DNA from 3 places in the Clostridium aromativorans genome. Region 1 is predicted to be linked to each of the others. Evidence: riboswitches for the same ligand, from Rfam matches in the RefSeq annotation. Region 1 holds a riboswitch; each other region holds the start of a gene.
What was found. Region 1 has a riboswitch for S-adenosylmethionine ahead of thiS (sulfur carrier protein ThiS). Riboswitches for the same ligand answer to the same signal wherever they lie in the genome.
Positions count from the first base shown of each region.

Region 2: linked by a shared signal. The riboswitch ahead of LN736_RS05305 (pyridoxal phosphate-dependent aminotransferase) and the one ahead of thiS (sulfur carrier protein ThiS) in region 1 are both predicted to bind S-adenosylmethionine.
Region 3: linked by a shared signal. The riboswitch ahead of LN736_RS09960 (nitrogenase component 1) and the one ahead of thiS (sulfur carrier protein ThiS) in region 1 are both predicted to bind S-adenosylmethionine.

Region 1 is NZ_JAJJPB010000003.1:108,698-114,054, reverse strand. Features, by position in the region: gene LN736_RS04740 (ROK family transcriptional regulator) at 1-1,029, opposite strand, end outside; SAM riboswitch class I at 1,256-1,362, shown strand; gene thiS (sulfur carrier protein ThiS) at 1,501-1,716, shown strand; gene LN736_RS04730 (HesA/MoeB/ThiF family protein) at 1,706-2,527, shown strand; gene LN736_RS04725 (M67 family metallopeptidase) at 2,541-2,951, shown strand; gene LN736_RS04720 (sulfurtransferase TusA family protein) at 2,969-5,302, shown strand.
Region 2 is NZ_JAJJPB010000004.1:41,857-47,213, reverse strand. Features, by position in the region: gene LN736_RS05320 (glycosyltransferase 87 family protein) at 1-401, opposite strand, end outside; gene LN736_RS05315 (AEC family transporter) at 554-1,510, shown strand; gene LN736_RS05310 (DegV family protein) at 1,576-2,445, shown strand; SAM riboswitch class I at 2,498-2,601, shown strand; gene LN736_RS05305 (pyridoxal phosphate-dependent aminotransferase) at 2,700-3,872, shown strand; gene LN736_RS05300 (GntR family transcriptional regulator) at 4,088-4,474, shown strand; gene LN736_RS05295 (DUF1648 domain-containing protein) at 4,491-5,357, shown strand, end outside.
Region 3 is NZ_JAJJPB010000011.1:51,856-57,212, forward strand. Features, by position in the region: gene LN736_RS09950 (MFS transporter) at 1-1,439, opposite strand, end outside; gene LN736_RS09955 (MarR family winged helix-turn-helix transcriptional regulator) at 1,436-1,900, opposite strand; SAM riboswitch class I at 2,234-2,343, shown strand; gene LN736_RS09960 (nitrogenase component 1) at 2,754-4,283, shown strand; gene LN736_RS09965 (ABC transporter ATP-binding protein) at 4,295-5,146, shown strand; gene LN736_RS09970 (ABC transporter permease) at 5,165-5,357, shown strand, end outside.

The sequences.
Region 1 (5,357 bases):
AAAAAGAGCCGCTGCACCTACTGAAACCGAGTCTTCTTTAAAATATCCGTATCTTTTTACGGATACTCTTTCAGGAATATATTTTATACAGGTTTCATAAAACGTATCAAAATCAATCAGAAATCCGCTTAATACAATACATTCAATGTTCAATAAATTTGTATAGGATTCAATGCTTTTTCCCAGTTTTGATGCGGCATCTAAAATAAATTTTTCAGATGTTCCACAATTTTTCATACTCCTTGAATACACTTCATTAAAATCAATATAACCATAAATGTTTTCAATCATATGTTCAAAGGCATACTCATTATCTCCGGATGATCTCATAATCCTCCCCTGTATGACTGCCGCCTGCTTCAGTCTAGCACCACAATCAAAATAAGCCATATTTTCAAAATTCCTTCCTGCTCCATAAAAATACTCCGCAGTAACAGCTGAGTCTGCACAATTACCGCTGGTTACACTGCACCCCAACTTTTCTTCAAGTATTCTACTTATGCGCTCATTATCCCAAAACCCCGTTTCAACTGCAAGCCCAATTCCCACAAGCTGGAGAAGTTTTAGATTTAATTCCTCATAGGCACTCTTTATAATATAGAGAATTTCTTCTATGACTTCATCACAAGAATTGCAATAATCGATATAAAAGCCCTTTTTATAAAAAATTTCCATTCTCAAGTTCACTATAGATACCTGCACATGAGTGCTGCATATACTTATGCCCATAATATAAAACCTGCACACATTTACATCATACAGCACAGGTTTCCTTCCGCCTGTAGATTCGCCCATACATTTTTGAACCAAAATGGATTTTTTTTCAAGTGGGTTCATAACTCGATTCAGCGTAGTCAATTTCATACCTGTTTTAAATAAGATTTCATTCTTGGTCATAACACCATTTTTTTGTATTAAATTGAATATTTCTTTTTCTTCTGAAGCTAGATCTCTAAATAATCTGTAATTGTCTATCATAACATCATACCTTTTATCATTATTGTATACTTTAGTCAATGTACAATTCACATTTTACAATGCACAATTATGAAGATTTTCGGATAAATCGAAAATCTACCAAAATTGAATTCTTAATTCTTATTGAGAAAAGTATTCTTTGCAATCAAACTCTTTCTGCATCTAAGAACCTAATAAAAATATAGTACGAAAGGGAGGTAGGTGTCAATACGACAAAAATAAATTTATTGACAAATTTATTTTAAATGTGTTAGTATTTAATAAATTAAACATTGAATTCTTATCAAGAGAGGCAGAGGGACTGGCCCTATGATGCCCGGCAACCCGATTATTTTCAAAGGTGCCAATTCCAGCGGGTTATATAATTTGCCTGAAAGATGAGAAAATTAATTATAAAAATGACTTTCTTGTAAATTATAACAGGAAAGTTTTTTATTTTGTCACAGTTTAAATTAAGTGTAAATTCTTTTTTCCAAAATGGTTAGAAGATAAAAATGTTAAATGAACAACGAGGAGGGTATCATGAAAGTAACAATTAATGGTAAAATTAAAGATATAAAGGAGGGAGTCACTGTAACAAAAATTTTAAAAATAGAAAATGTAGAAATGCCAGACATGGTTTCTGTTCAGTTAAATGACGAATTCATAGATAGAGCCAATTTTAACAGCACCGTTCTAAAAGAAAATGACAAAATTGATTTTCTATACTTCATGGGGGGTGGAAATAGTGGATTTTAGTGAGGATCAGATAGAAAGGTATTCAAGACACATTATCCTGTCCGAAGTAGGTGTGGAAGGTCAGGAAAAACTTTTAAACTCCAAAATCCTCATTATAGGTACGGGCGGTCTGGGAGCACCTGCTGCCATGTATCTGGCTGCTGCAGGGATAGGAACTATAGGCCTTGTAGATGGAGACATAGTGGATCTTTCAAACCTTCAAAGACAGATAATCCATCGCACAAAGGACGTGGGAAAGGCTAAAGTTCAGTCCGGAAAAGAAACCATAAATGAATTGAATCCAGACGTAAATGTAATAACTTATAGGGAACTTGTAGACTCCAGCAATATCTTGGATATCATAAAGGACCAGGACTATGATTTTATAATAGACGGTACAGATAATTTTCCCGCCAAATTTTTAATAAACGATGCCTGTGTAATTTCCAAAAAACCATTTTCACATGGAGGAATAATAAGATTTCAAGGGCAGCTCACAACTTATATACCTGACAACGGTACTCCCTGCTACAGATGTATTTTTCAATCACCACCTCCTGCAGGTGTTGTACCAACCTGCAAGGAAGCAGGTGTTCTAGGTGTAATGGGAGGAATTATAGGATCACTTCAGGCAACAGAAGCCCTCAAGTATATACTTAAAATCGGCAGTACCCTTGCAGGATATCTTTTGACTTACAACGCAATGACAATGGAATTCAGAAAAATAAAGGTATCCAAGAACAAGAACTGCGGCATATGCGGTGAGCACCCTACAATAAAAAAGCTGATAGACTATGAACAGACAGCCTGTGATCTCAAAACAGCAAATTAAGCAGGTGATATTTATGATATATATAGACAAATTGCAATATGAAAAAATTTTAAAACAGGCCAGGGATGAATTTCCCGATGAATGCTGTGGTTATCTTGGAGGACTGGATTCTGGAAAAGATATTTTTATTAAAAAAATATACTCCTTGACCAATACAGATCACAGCAGCGAACATTTTTCCATGGATCCTGCCGAACAATTCAAAGCTGTAAAGCTCATGAGAAGTGAAAAATTTAATATGATTGGCAATTATCATTCTCATCCTTATTCACCTTCCAGGCCATCTGAAGAGGATAAAAGGCTTGCTTTTGATGACAAAATATTGTACGGAATTTTATCTCTTGAAAAAAAGAAACCAGTATTTAATTTGTTTAAAATCGACAAAGACAAAAATGTTGAAAAGCTTGAGTATGAAATAGTTTAAAAAAGGAGTGAGATATTATGATAAATATAAGTGAAGATCATTATAAATCCATAGAAGACATAAAAGAAAAATCACAGCAGTATTTAAACAATGCAATAGATCCTGTGAGATTTAAAGCTTTTAGGGTTTCCATGGGTGTATACGAGCAGAGAAAAAAGGAAACCTACATGGTGAGAACTAGAATACCCGGAGGAGTCATAACTTTAGAACAATTCAAACGTATAAGTGAACTTGCAGAAAAATATGCAAAAGGCAAATTGAAATTCACCTCCAGACAGGACATTCAATTTCAAAGTGTTGATTTGAAAGATGCCTATCCAATAATAAATTCTTTGATAGAAGTAGGCATAATAACAAAGGGCACTGGTGGAAATACCGTTCGAAATGTGGAGTGTTCCCCTCTTTCAGGTGTTTCAACAGACGACGTCTTTGACGTAACCCCCTATGTAAAAGCAGCCACCAATTACCTCATAAAAGATCCAACCACCATGAACATGCCCAGAAAATACAAGATAGCCTTCTCCAATAGTCCACAAGATACAGGCAATGCAACCATATCCGATCTGGGATTCATTGCAAAAATAGTAGATGGCAGGAGGGGCTTTGAGGTATATGGGGCCGGAGGATTTGGCGGAAGTCCGAGAGTTGCTTTAAAGCTTAAGGATTTCATACCAGCAGATGAAATACTATACTATATACAGGGCCTTAAAAATGTATTTGAAGTCGAAGGAGACAGAACCAATAAAAATAAGGCCAGAATAAGGTTCATACTCATGAGACTGGGTGAAAAAAAATTTGTTGAAGAATTAAGTTCAGAGATAAACAAACTAAAGGAAAAAGGCGGTCTCAACATACAGGTGGATGAAAATGAATTTATACTACACCCTGATGCCAAGATTGTCCGGGACGTAAATGTGGATGAAAAGCCTAAAAATGTACTGTTTCCGCAAAAACAGGAAGGCTACTATTCCGTCTATGTTCATCCTCAAAGCGGAAATTTAAAAGTTGAAAGCTTAAATAAAGTACTTGCTTTCATAGAAAATTTGAATTATAAAACATCCATCAGGGTTACAAACACCCAGGGATTTTTTATAAGAGATTTAAAGAAAAAAGATGCTGAAGCTCTTATAGAAATAACAGGCAGCTTTACTTCCATATACAACATAGATAACTCTGTAACCTGCGTGGGTGCTTCCACTTGCCAGCTTGGATTATGTCTTTCACAAAATCTGTTAAAAGCCATAAAGAAAGAATTTGAAGGTACATCACCTGAAATAAAAGCTGCCCTTCCAAGACTGTTTATATCAGGATGCCCAAATTCCTGTGCTCAGCACGAAAAAGGAGCCCTTGGCCTTCACGGCAGAGCCAGACGAACAAAAAACGGCCTGGTTCCAATGTACTCCATATCCTTTGGAGGAAAAATAGGATCAAATGTAGCCAGAATGGGAGATACCTATGGAGATGTACCTGCAAAGAAAGTTCCCCTGTTCATCCATGAACTTGCAGAACTAAAAATTAATTCCGGATATGAAGATTTTTATGATTTTCTGGATAACAGGTCATCGGATATAAAAACTCTTATGAGCAAGTACACCGATGTGGATAAATTTGTAGAAGATCCCGATATTTACTTTGATTTTGGAGCCTGCGAGAGATTTTCATTAAAGGGCAGAGGGCCTGGAGAATGCAGTTCCGGTGTAATGGATGTTATAAAACTGGATTTGTCAAATGCCAAATCCTCACTTGAGAAGTACAAAGACACAAAACAAAATTCCGATCTGTATTCCTCTGCACTGTCCTCGGCAAGAACCCTTCTGGTACTCAGAGGAGTGGATTCAAACAAAGACAGAGAGATATTTGAGGAATTCAACAAGAATTTTGTAGAGACAGGTTATGTAAAACCCTCAATTAAAAAGCTTTTTGGAGATCTCATAGACTACAAAATAGACGGTACAAATGATATATCCAGCAAAGCTTCAGAAGTAGAATACCTGTACAACAAAGTGGATGCAATGTATAGATCCTTAAACGGAAAATTGGAAATAACCCTTCCAAAAGAAGAGAATACGCAGTCAAAATCCTATAATGAAGACAATGGTGAAGTGAACGACCATGATAAAATTGGAGACCTTAAAATTGTGGATTTAAGAGGAGTAAAATGCCCTATAAATTTTGTAAAGGTGAAAATAGAACTTTCTAAAGTAAAATCCGGACAAAAGCTGGGATTTTATTTGGATGACGGCGATCCTATAAACAATGTTCCCCAAAGTGTAAAAAACGAGGGACACAAGGTAATCTTTAAAGATACAAACTATGACGGTTACAATCTATTGGTGATACAAAAAAAATAACATGAAGTCAATGGAGGGTGGTATGCTTGTCACACACCATCCTTCAAATAAATTA
Region 2 (5,357 bases), on a different contig from region 1:
ATTTTGGTATTTACAGATTTTATCTTCATATTTTTCTGTATGAAATTGCGATATATTACGATACACAGTGCAAGAAATACTGCCAGGTATACGGTGAGAAGCGGTGCAAACTTGTTATTTGAAGAATTAAATCCATTCTTACCGGAGTTTATCGTATTGTTGTGGTTATTCTGAGTGTTTGCATTGCTGCCGGGCGGCGTTTGCTTCACACTGTGGTTCCAGTTTTTATTTCCTGTCTGTCCATTTTGTCTATTAAATTGACTGAATTGTCCTGTCCTGTTTTGTGGATAGGAATTTGACTTGTAGTTTTTTACACTGTAGATGCATAGTAAAAATGATAATGACATTAAAAAAATTAGGATTATTTTCAATAGACTGTTTTTTGAAAAAATTTTTTTCATATATCTTGAAACTCCTTTCCTAAAATCTAGTATGGGAATATAATTATATATATCTTCTAGGATAAAGCTTAAAATAATCTTAAAAATAACCAGATGGTTGTTGATTCAGATTGATAGGACTAGCTTTCTTAACAGACTTGGGGGTTGGACAATTGGATAATTTAATATTTAGTTTTAACGTGATAATGCCTATATTTATTGTAATTGCACTGGGATATTTCATAAAGGAAGTAGGACTTATAGATGACAGGTTTATAAATACTGCTGTCAAATTTAATTTTAGAGTTGGATTGTCTACACTGCTTTTTGAAAATATATATGTCTCCAAATTGAGCGATATAGCCAACACTAAACTCATGATATTTGTATTTTTATGTATATTCGGTTCAGTATTGGTACTTTGGCTTATTGTACCGTTGTTTATTAAGGACAGGAAAAGGGCTTCTGCTGTGATACATACTATATATAGGAGCAATTTTGTGCTCCTTGGAGTTCCCATGGGAATGTACATGCTTGGAAAATCCCATATGGGACCTATTTCTCTTTTGCTGCCCATAGTCATTCCCACCTATAATTTTTTTGCGGTGCTGGTACTTGCGGCTTTTGACGAAAGAGGTGACAAAAGCGGTATAGGAAGTAAAATAAAGTATACTCTTGTGGGAATAGTGAAAAACCCGCTTATCATAGCATCGTTTCTGGGCATAGTCTTTCAGCTGTTTTCCATAAAACTGCCTTTGTTTATGGAAAGGGCTGTTTCCGATGTTGCTTCCCTTGGTACTCCTCTGGCCCTTATAACACTAGGTGCCCAGCTGGAATTTAAGAGTGTAAAGGAAAATTTGAAATACTCCATAACAGCTTCTGTGGGGAGGCTCATAGTAGTTCCCTGTATAGTTGTCACATTGGCGTTTTTAATGGGATTTAGAAAATATGATCTAGGTGCCATATTTATATTGTTTTCTTCACCTTCTGCTATTTCCTGTTATGTAATGGCTGAGGAAATGAATTCTGATTACAAGCTCACGGGAGATGTTGTGATCTTGACCACTTTTTTCTCAATGTTTACTATATTTATAGGCATATATCTGCTTAAAAGTCTGTCTCTTTTGTAGAATTTGAATAATTTTCCCTCGGTATGATATAATTTATGGTAAGTATGAGTAGGAGGAGAAACCTTATGGAAAAAATTGCACTTTTGACAGATTCTGCTTGTGACATAGATGATGAAACCATAAAAAAGTACAGCATAGAAATATTGCCTTTTAGGATTATATATAAGGATAGGGAATATATAGATAAAGTTGAGATCACTCCAAAAGAAGTATATGACAGCATGAAATATGAAATTCCAAAATCTTCTCTACCTTCAATAGACGATATGGAAAGTGTTTTTGACAGGCTGGAAAGGGAAAACTATACTCATGTGGTAGCTGTTACGATTTCCAGCGGACTTTCAGGTACATATAATGCTTTGAAAATGGTAAGCAAAAAACATAATAAACTGTCATCGTATGTTTATGATTCCAAATCCACTTCCCTGGGAGAGGGTATAGTTTTAAAAGAGTGTGGAAGGCTTTTGGATCAGGGCAGAAGTTTTAGTGAAATTGTAAACTGCATACCTGGGATAAAGAAGAGTATGCACTTTTTTTTCGTATTCGGCACTCTGGAGTATGCCAGAAAAGGAGGGCGTATAGGGAGACTGTCGGGTACAATAGGTGAGATTTTGGATATAAAGCCAATAGTGTACTTTGACGATGATCAGGGCATATGTTTTACCCGTCATAAGGTGAGGGGAAGGAAGAGATCTTTAAGTAAAATGATAGACATAGGTAATGATTTTTTAGCTAAATGCCCCTGCGACGTATATGTAGTTCACGGCAATGCCAGAGAAGAAGCCGAAAATATTTATAACAGGATTTCTGGACTTCCCAACGTGGAAAATATATACATGATAGGTCAGATAAGCCCTATAGTAGGTGTGTATTCAGGACCGGGAACTGTCGGTGTATGCTATGTAGAACGAAATGGGGAAAATCAGGTATATTGACAGGACATATCTAAATGATTATAATTAATAGCATAATTTAATATAAATCTTGAACTTATCAAGAGAGGTGGAGGGAACAGGCCCTTTGAAACCCGGCAACCAGTACGTCGTTGTATATTGGTGCTAAGTCCTGCAGCGGAAGCTGAAAGATGAGAATATATTTTGCGATTTTAAGTCTGAGGTATATCCCCAGACTTTTACTTTATTCTCAGATGTTATTTGATGTATTGATAATTTGAAAGGATGTGGCTGTAGTGCCTGAATTGAGCAGAAAATTAATTAATTTTACCGATTCTGTTATAAGAAGAATGACGAGAATATCGAACAAATATGGAGCAATTAATTTGTCTCAGGGTTTTCCTGATTTTGATCCTCCTAAGGAGATAGAGGAAGCACTTAAAATAGCAGCAGTCAAGGGACCTCATCAGTATGCCATTACCTGGGGCGCACAGAATTTGAGAGAAGCTCTTGCAGAAAAACAGTCCAGATTCATGGGACTTGACATAGATCCGGATACCCAGATTGTAATTACCTGCGGCAGTACTGAGGCTATGATGGCTTCTGTCATGACTGTCTGTGATCCGGGAGATAAGGTAATAGTATTCTCGCCTTTTTATGAAAATTATGCTGCAGATGCCATATTGAGCGGAGCTGAGCCAATATATGTTTCTCTTTATTCGCCTGATTTTTCTTTCAACAAGACTGAACTTGAAAATGCCTTTAAGCAAAGGCCGAAGGCCCTTATACTCTGTAACCCGTCAAATCCTTCAGGAAAGGTGTTTACACTTGAGGAATTGAAATTCATAGCCCGTCTAGCAGAAAAATATGATTCTTTCGTAATAACGGATGAAGTGTACGAGCATATTGTAATGGATCCCCATAAACATGTCTATTTTGCTTCACTTCCGGGAATGTTTGACAGAACCTTGAGCTGCAGCTCCTTTTCCAAGACTTATTCCATAACCGGGTGGAGAATAGGCTATGTTATAGGTGACGAGAGGGTAATAGAAAATGTGCGAAAAGTACATGATTTTCTTACGGTGGGGGCGGCGGCACCGCTTCAGGAAGCAGTTGTGGCCGGGCTTAAACTGCCTATGGAGTACTATGACTGGCTGAAGAATTTATATACGAAAAAGAGAGATTTGTTTCTCCAGGGATTGAGCGAGGCAGGACTTAAATATGTGAAGCCCCAGGGAGCTTATTATGTGCTCATAGATGTTTCGGAATTTAATGTAAAAAATGATTTGAAATTTTGTGAGTGGCTGGCAAAAGAAGTTGGAATAGGGGCGGTTCCTGGGTCAAGCTTCTTTAAAGAAGATGTGAATTATCTGATAAGGCTTCATTTTGCAAAGAAGGATGACACACTTTTAAAGTCCATTGAAAAGCTGAAAACCCTGAGGGAAAAAGCCAGATTTTATAAAGAGTAGTCCAGGTTATCCCCGTGAGTAATAAACAGAGTTCAAGGCTTAAATATCAAACCTCATCATCTGATATTTATGCTTTGAACTCTGTTTTTTTGTCGACTGTGAATTGTGCACTGTGCACTGTCAATTGTTCATTGTCAATTGTCAATTGAATAAATGTTGCAATTTTATTCTATTTGTTATATATTATATATAACAAATAGAATAGGAGGGTAGTTATGATAATTAAAATTGATTTTGAATCTGAAATGCCCATCTATGAACAGCTTAAAAGGAGTATTATAGAGGGAATAGCAGCTGGAGATCTGAAGCCGGGGGAAAGCCTGCCTTCTGTGAGACAGATGGCGGAGGATATAGGGATAAATTTGCACACCGTGAATAAAGCTTATAATATATTGAAATCTGATGGATACTTGAATATAGACAGAAGAACAGGAGCTGTTATAAATCAAAACTATCCTAAAAATAGTGAGGAATTTAATGAAAAGCTGGTGAGGGAATTGACCTATCTGCTGGCAGAAGCCTATTTGAGGGATGATAAATTGGAAGATATATTGAAATTATGTTCCGGTATATATCAAAAATACGATTTGCAAAATAAATAAAGGCAGGTGAATGTTAATGAAGGAAAATTTATTTTTATGTATATATTTGTGCTTTATATTTTTATTGATACTTGTCATCAACATGCTGACACCGAATTTTACCAGAAAGGAAATTGTATTTGGAGTAAGAATACCTGGAGATAAAATGGACAGTGCTGAAATCAAAGATATAAAAAGGCAGTTTATAAAAAATAATCTGATAATAGGGATTCCATTTATGCTGCTGTTTAGTTTTCTAAATTACAAATTCCTGAGTGCAGCTGTGATTTTGTTTACTGTTTTTGCCTTCGTCTTTATAGATTTTCTGGTATATATGATATCCAACAGGGCTGTTAAAGCTCTTAAATTGAAGAATTCCTGGTTTGAGGGAAAAAAGCAGGCTGTGGCAGTGGATGTAGGTTACTCCAGGGACAAGGGAAAAACTCTGGTATCGCCATGGTTTTTTCTGATTCCCGTATCAATAATTTTGATAAATATAATTTTGGGATATGCAAATTATGCACCTTTGCCCAATAGGGTGCCCACTCACTGGGATCTTTCAGGAAATATCAACGGTTATCAGACAAAATCCATATTTTTGATCTGGGAAATGCCTTTTACTGAAATGGCAGTGACTCTCATGCTTTTCATAGTGTATAAGATCATAGGCTGGTCAAAACAGCAGACAAATGTTTCAAACCCTGAAATTTCCGTGAAAAAAAACAGGAGATTCAGGAGAATATGGTCCATATACGCGGTGTTTTCTGCGGTAGCGGTGAATTTGATTTTGACTGTTGGAACCATTCAAATATTTGATATAATTGAAATTTCACACCTGTTTGTGCTCATTTTCACCATAGTCTTTGTCATATTTATAACTTTGATCAGCGTGGTGCTGTCTATA
Region 3 (5,357 bases), on a different contig from region 1:
TAATTAATATTGCTACGATTTCTTTTAATCCTATTGTTATAGAGTCTAAAACCTGTTAGACATACTCCTATAATACAAAATAAAGCTGCAGATATATATACATATTTCATCCCGTAGATGAATACATCATCTCTTCCCTTTATATAGTCAATTACTCTGTATCCCATTTTATGACTCATTCTATTGTATAGAAGGAGGGTAGCAAGAGATGTCCCGACAACAAATCCCAAATTTCTCACAAGTGCATTTACGCTGCCTGCAATACCAAGTTTGTCCTTTGATACAGTAGACATAACGAGTACGTTGTTAGGTGACTGGAACATTCCGTTCCCTATAGTCATGATAATTATGTAAATGACTATCATAGTTAAGGGTGAAATTTCACTTATGGTGGATATTAAAAACAATCCTAGGCTGGTAATGGAAAGTCCCAATAATGTGAGCACTTCCGAACCAATTTTATCTGACATATGCCCGCTTAAAGGTGCCACTATAGAAAGTACTATAGGTGATACCATCATAAATAGTCCTGTGGCTGCCGGCGAGAGCTTCATTGTATCCTGAAAATAAAAGGGCAATATTATATTGGAGGCACCTATGGCACAAAACGAAATAAAAGCGCAGATTATGCTTATGGAAAACAGGCTGTTGTGGAAAATGTTTAATTGCAGAAGGGGCAGTTCCGTTTTACTCTCTATAATAATAAATATGATGAAAGTTATAGCAGATATTATGAATGCAGAGATCATAATTGGATTGTTATATCCTGTGCTCTGTCCCTGAACCAAGGCGCCAAATAACAGTACAGTGGATATCATAAACAAAAGAGAACCTTTTCCGTCCAGGCTTTCATCTGTTCTATGAGATTTTGGAAATATCTTAAGACCTATTATAAATACGGCTATTCCTATAGGCACGTTTATCCAGAATATATATTTCCAGCTGAAAGCCGAAACGATAAAACCTCCTAGAGGTGGTCCTGCCATAGAACCTAAGGCCACAAATGTTCCCAATATGCCCAGTGCACTGCCCCGTTCATTGGGAGGAAAAACCTGGGTTATAATTCCCTGGTTGGTAGCCATGGTTGCAGAGGCGCCAACAGCCTGTATGCACCTGGCGGCTATTAAAAATACAAGCGAATTGCTCAAACCACATAGAAAAGAACCAAGGACAAACAGTATTACTCCAAAACTGAATACCCTGGTCTTACCCTTTATATCACCTAGTCTTCCAAAAATTAAAATAGTGGCTGCAATAACTATTAAAAATCCCGTCACAACCCATTCAATGCCTGCCATAGGTGTGTGCAGTTTGGAAGACATATCCGGCAAGGCCACATTTACAATGCTTCCGTCTAAAGTAGACATAAATGTGGCAGAAAGAACGGTGAACAGAATTATCCACCTTCTCTTGTATGTCACTTTGTCAGTATTATTCAAATTTTATTCATCCTTTCACAGCATTTTTCTCTATATATAGTCCCATTATTCAAAACTCGTTTTAAAAATTCTATGGAAATTGCAGTTTCCTGATCATCGGCTCCCTCTACTAAAATATGAATCCATTCCTGTATGATTTCAATGATTTTAGGTATCACGTCTTCTGCTTTATTTGTTATATATAATTTATGGGCCCTTATGTCCTCTTTATTTTCCTCCAACCTTATATAATTCAACCCTATCAGCTTTTTAACAGTTCTGGAACAAAGAGACTTGTCTATATTGAGTTCCCTGCTCAGTTCATTTTGGTTTATGCCTTTACATCTTTTTAGCACGAGCAAATAGGGATATGTACCTGTAGTCAGGTTGAATTTTTTAAGCCTTTTGTCAACATACATTTGTGTACACCTGTATATATTGTTGGTCAATTTAATCAAGACTGATACATTACTGCTGTCCATAATATCTCCTTCCTGTTTCCACAGTATACAATAGCATAATATAGTTGATTAGTCAACTATATATGCTTTCTTTGTCTTAACAAGTTGAAAGTGTTTTAGCTTGTAGTCAAATTTAAAGGAAAATGCATTATAAATGTGTTTGCATGACTAAAATAGGATGATTTGTAAATAAGTGTCTATCTTACTTTTGAAGTTAAGGTTTACATTATTTTTTTCGAAAAAATTTATAAAAAAATATTGACAGGATAATTGTAGCAGTGTATATTAAATATCAATAAATAAATATGAAATGTGATAGACATAGACAATGAATTTTAAAAATAGTTAAAAAATTTCTTATCTAGAGAGACAGAGGGACTGGCCCTATGATGTCCGGCAACCGACATTTTTCATTAGAATGTGTGGTGCCAATTCCAGCAGGTGGAGAACCTGAAAGATGAGAGAATACAAGGATTGAAACTTCCTGCATTTTCTCAGAGGGAAGTTTTTTTATTTTATAAAATTTAGTTTAGCCAAATTAGTCGACTAGATAAACGAGAGACTGATCAAATCAAAAATTTGATCAGTCTCTTTCATTTAATCTCTTGTGCTATTTAATTATTTTAGCATAATCTACAGATAGAAAAACCCCAACATAATGTGTTAACCTTTCATTAAAAATGACCAAATAATTAAGAAAGATAACATATATTATGTCAGAGCTTTTTAAACACGACATTATTATACCATAGGTATCAAATATTTAAAAGACTTTAAAAATCGAAATAATGAAAGTACATGCTTTAAATTTTAAGAGTACAAGAGATTAAGTTAAGTATAAAAATTATATTATAAAATAGGAGGAATAATTATTATGGCAGGTAAGGAAAAAAAGGAAATAAATCTCGATCAAAGCACTAGCCCAATTAGAGAAGATCGTTTAGGAACTGTTAAGGCTTTTTCGGGAAAAGTAAGTGATTTGATAAATGGCAGACATCTTGGTGACGAGCTGCCTTGGCGTGAACGTAAATTTCAACAAGGAACTGGATGCCTTTTAACTCAAACTGTGGGAAGACTTGTAACAATCAGGGATTCCGCTCTTATAGTTCATGGACCTGTAGGGTGCGCTCAAGGTACGAATGCATATAAAGAGATATACCAGGGAATTCCTGAAAAATTTAGGGCATGGAATGGAGATGTGGAGCTTCATGCAGTGAGCAGCAACCTTACAGAAAGTGATATTGTGTTTGGAGGTGAAAAAAAACTCAGATTAGCAATAACAGAAGCAACTGAAAGATATAATCCAAAGGCAATTATAATTGCTTGTTCCTGTACATCAGGAGTCATGGGTGATGATATAGACGGTATAGTGGCATCGGCTCAACATGAAGTGAAACCTGTACTTGTACCTGTTCACTGTGAGGGTTTCAGATCTCAGATATCCCAGAGTGCTTTTGATAGTTCTTCTCATGCTATAGTGAAGTATATAGTTCAAAAGCCTAAGAAGAGACAAAAAGATGTTGTTGGTATTATAGCACCGATGAGTGTAACTCTGGGAGATAAAAATGATTTAGTGAGAATGTTCAATAAAATTGGTTTGAAAGCAAGGTTTATTCCTGATTTTGCCACAGTAGACGAATTGAAGGAAATTTCAGAAGCAGCAGTGATTGCTCCTACATGTCAGTCATATGGAGAGTATATGCAGAAAGCTCTTTATGAGAATTATGGAACTCCTTATTTTACGGATCCTGCTCCACTTGGTATTGAAAATACCAAGATATGGTTTAGAAATATAGCGAAATATACAGGTAAAGAAAAAGAAGTGGAACAGCTTATCAAAGAAGAATTGAATTTTGTATTACCCAGATTAGAAAAACTTAAAGAATCAATTAAAGGTAAAAAGACAAGAAGCATTTATGTCTCAGCAGGGCAAGCTAGGGCTGTGTTTATTCCAAAATTTGCTACTGAATTGGGTATTAATGTGGCAGCTGTAAATACACTAGAATTGGATCACAATATAGTGGATGAATTTGAACAGGTATATAATGAAATCGGTGATTTTGAAGTACATGCTTCAGACCATCAGCCTTTTGAACAAAGTCATTTGATTAATAGGCTAAAACCAGATATTCATACAGTTTGTGCATTTATGGGACTTTACAAAAGAGAGTGCAGTCAGGCAAGGAATCATTCTTTCCTTTCTGATTTTTCACCTCAGTCAAATCAGTTTTTCTTTAGGGGAGTATTAAATTATGGATATATTTTACAGCGTGCTTTAAATAATCCTTCATTGAATAAAACATTGCATAGAGAGACGCCAAGTCCATATAAGTCATGGTGGTATGAACATGATATTGATACCTATGTTAAAGAAAAGGTATATTCTGGAAAAAAGTCTGTCTAGGGGGTTTTAAGATGAGCGAAGAAGCAGTTGAGAATATTTTACAACCCGATTTCAACACTGATGTCAAATTGCAAGTTAAAAATATTGTGAAAAAATTTGTTATAAACAAAAAGAAAAGCGGTGAAAGTTCTACTGTAACCATATTAGATGATATCAACCTTGAGGTAAGAAAAGGAGAGTTTCTTGTGATTGTGGGCCCGAGCGGTTGCGGTAAGACTACGCTTCTTGATATTTTTGCTGGACTTTCCAAACCAACAGAAGGTGCTGTCAGTATTGATGGTAAAGCAGTGGATGGGCCAGGTCTAAATAGGGGAATAGTCTTTCAGCAATATGCATTGTTCCCATGGCTTACAACTGCTGAGAATGTGGGATTTGTACTAGAAAGTCTAAATGTGAAAAAAAAGGAAAGAGATAAAATTGTAAATAGACTTTTAGCACTGGTAGGACTTTCAGGGTTTGAAGATCATTACCCACATCAATTGAGTGGTGGCATGAAGCAAAGGGCAGCTATTGCAAGAGCATTGTCTTTTGATCCTGATATACTGCTTATGGATGAGCCTTTTGGGGCTCTGGACTCTCTTACCAGGGAAATTTTACAGAGAGAACTTCTCAGAATAAGAAATGAAACAAATAAGACAATAATATTTATAACTCACAGCATTGATGAAGCGGTATTTCTTGCGGATAGAGTGGTGATTATGACAGCAAAACCGGGTACTATAAAAAAAATTGTAAGAATATCATTGTCCCGTCATTCCAGGTTGCAAAATGAAGATATTAGATCGTCGAAAGAGTTTGTACAAATTCGTCAAGAATTGTGGAATTTGATAAAAGAAGAAGTTATAAAGTCAAAAAATTTTTAAACTAGTGGGGTAAAAAGAATGCAAAAAAATGGATTTTCGGAAATAAATAAAAGCATTGACAGAATTAAATCAATATCTTCAAATATTTATCAACGAACTATTGTTATTATTGTTGTTTTAGTTGTATGGGAAATTGCACCACGTTTAAATCTAATTGATCCCGTATTTATTCCGCCTCCATCTACAATTGCGTATGCATTTATAAAACTCA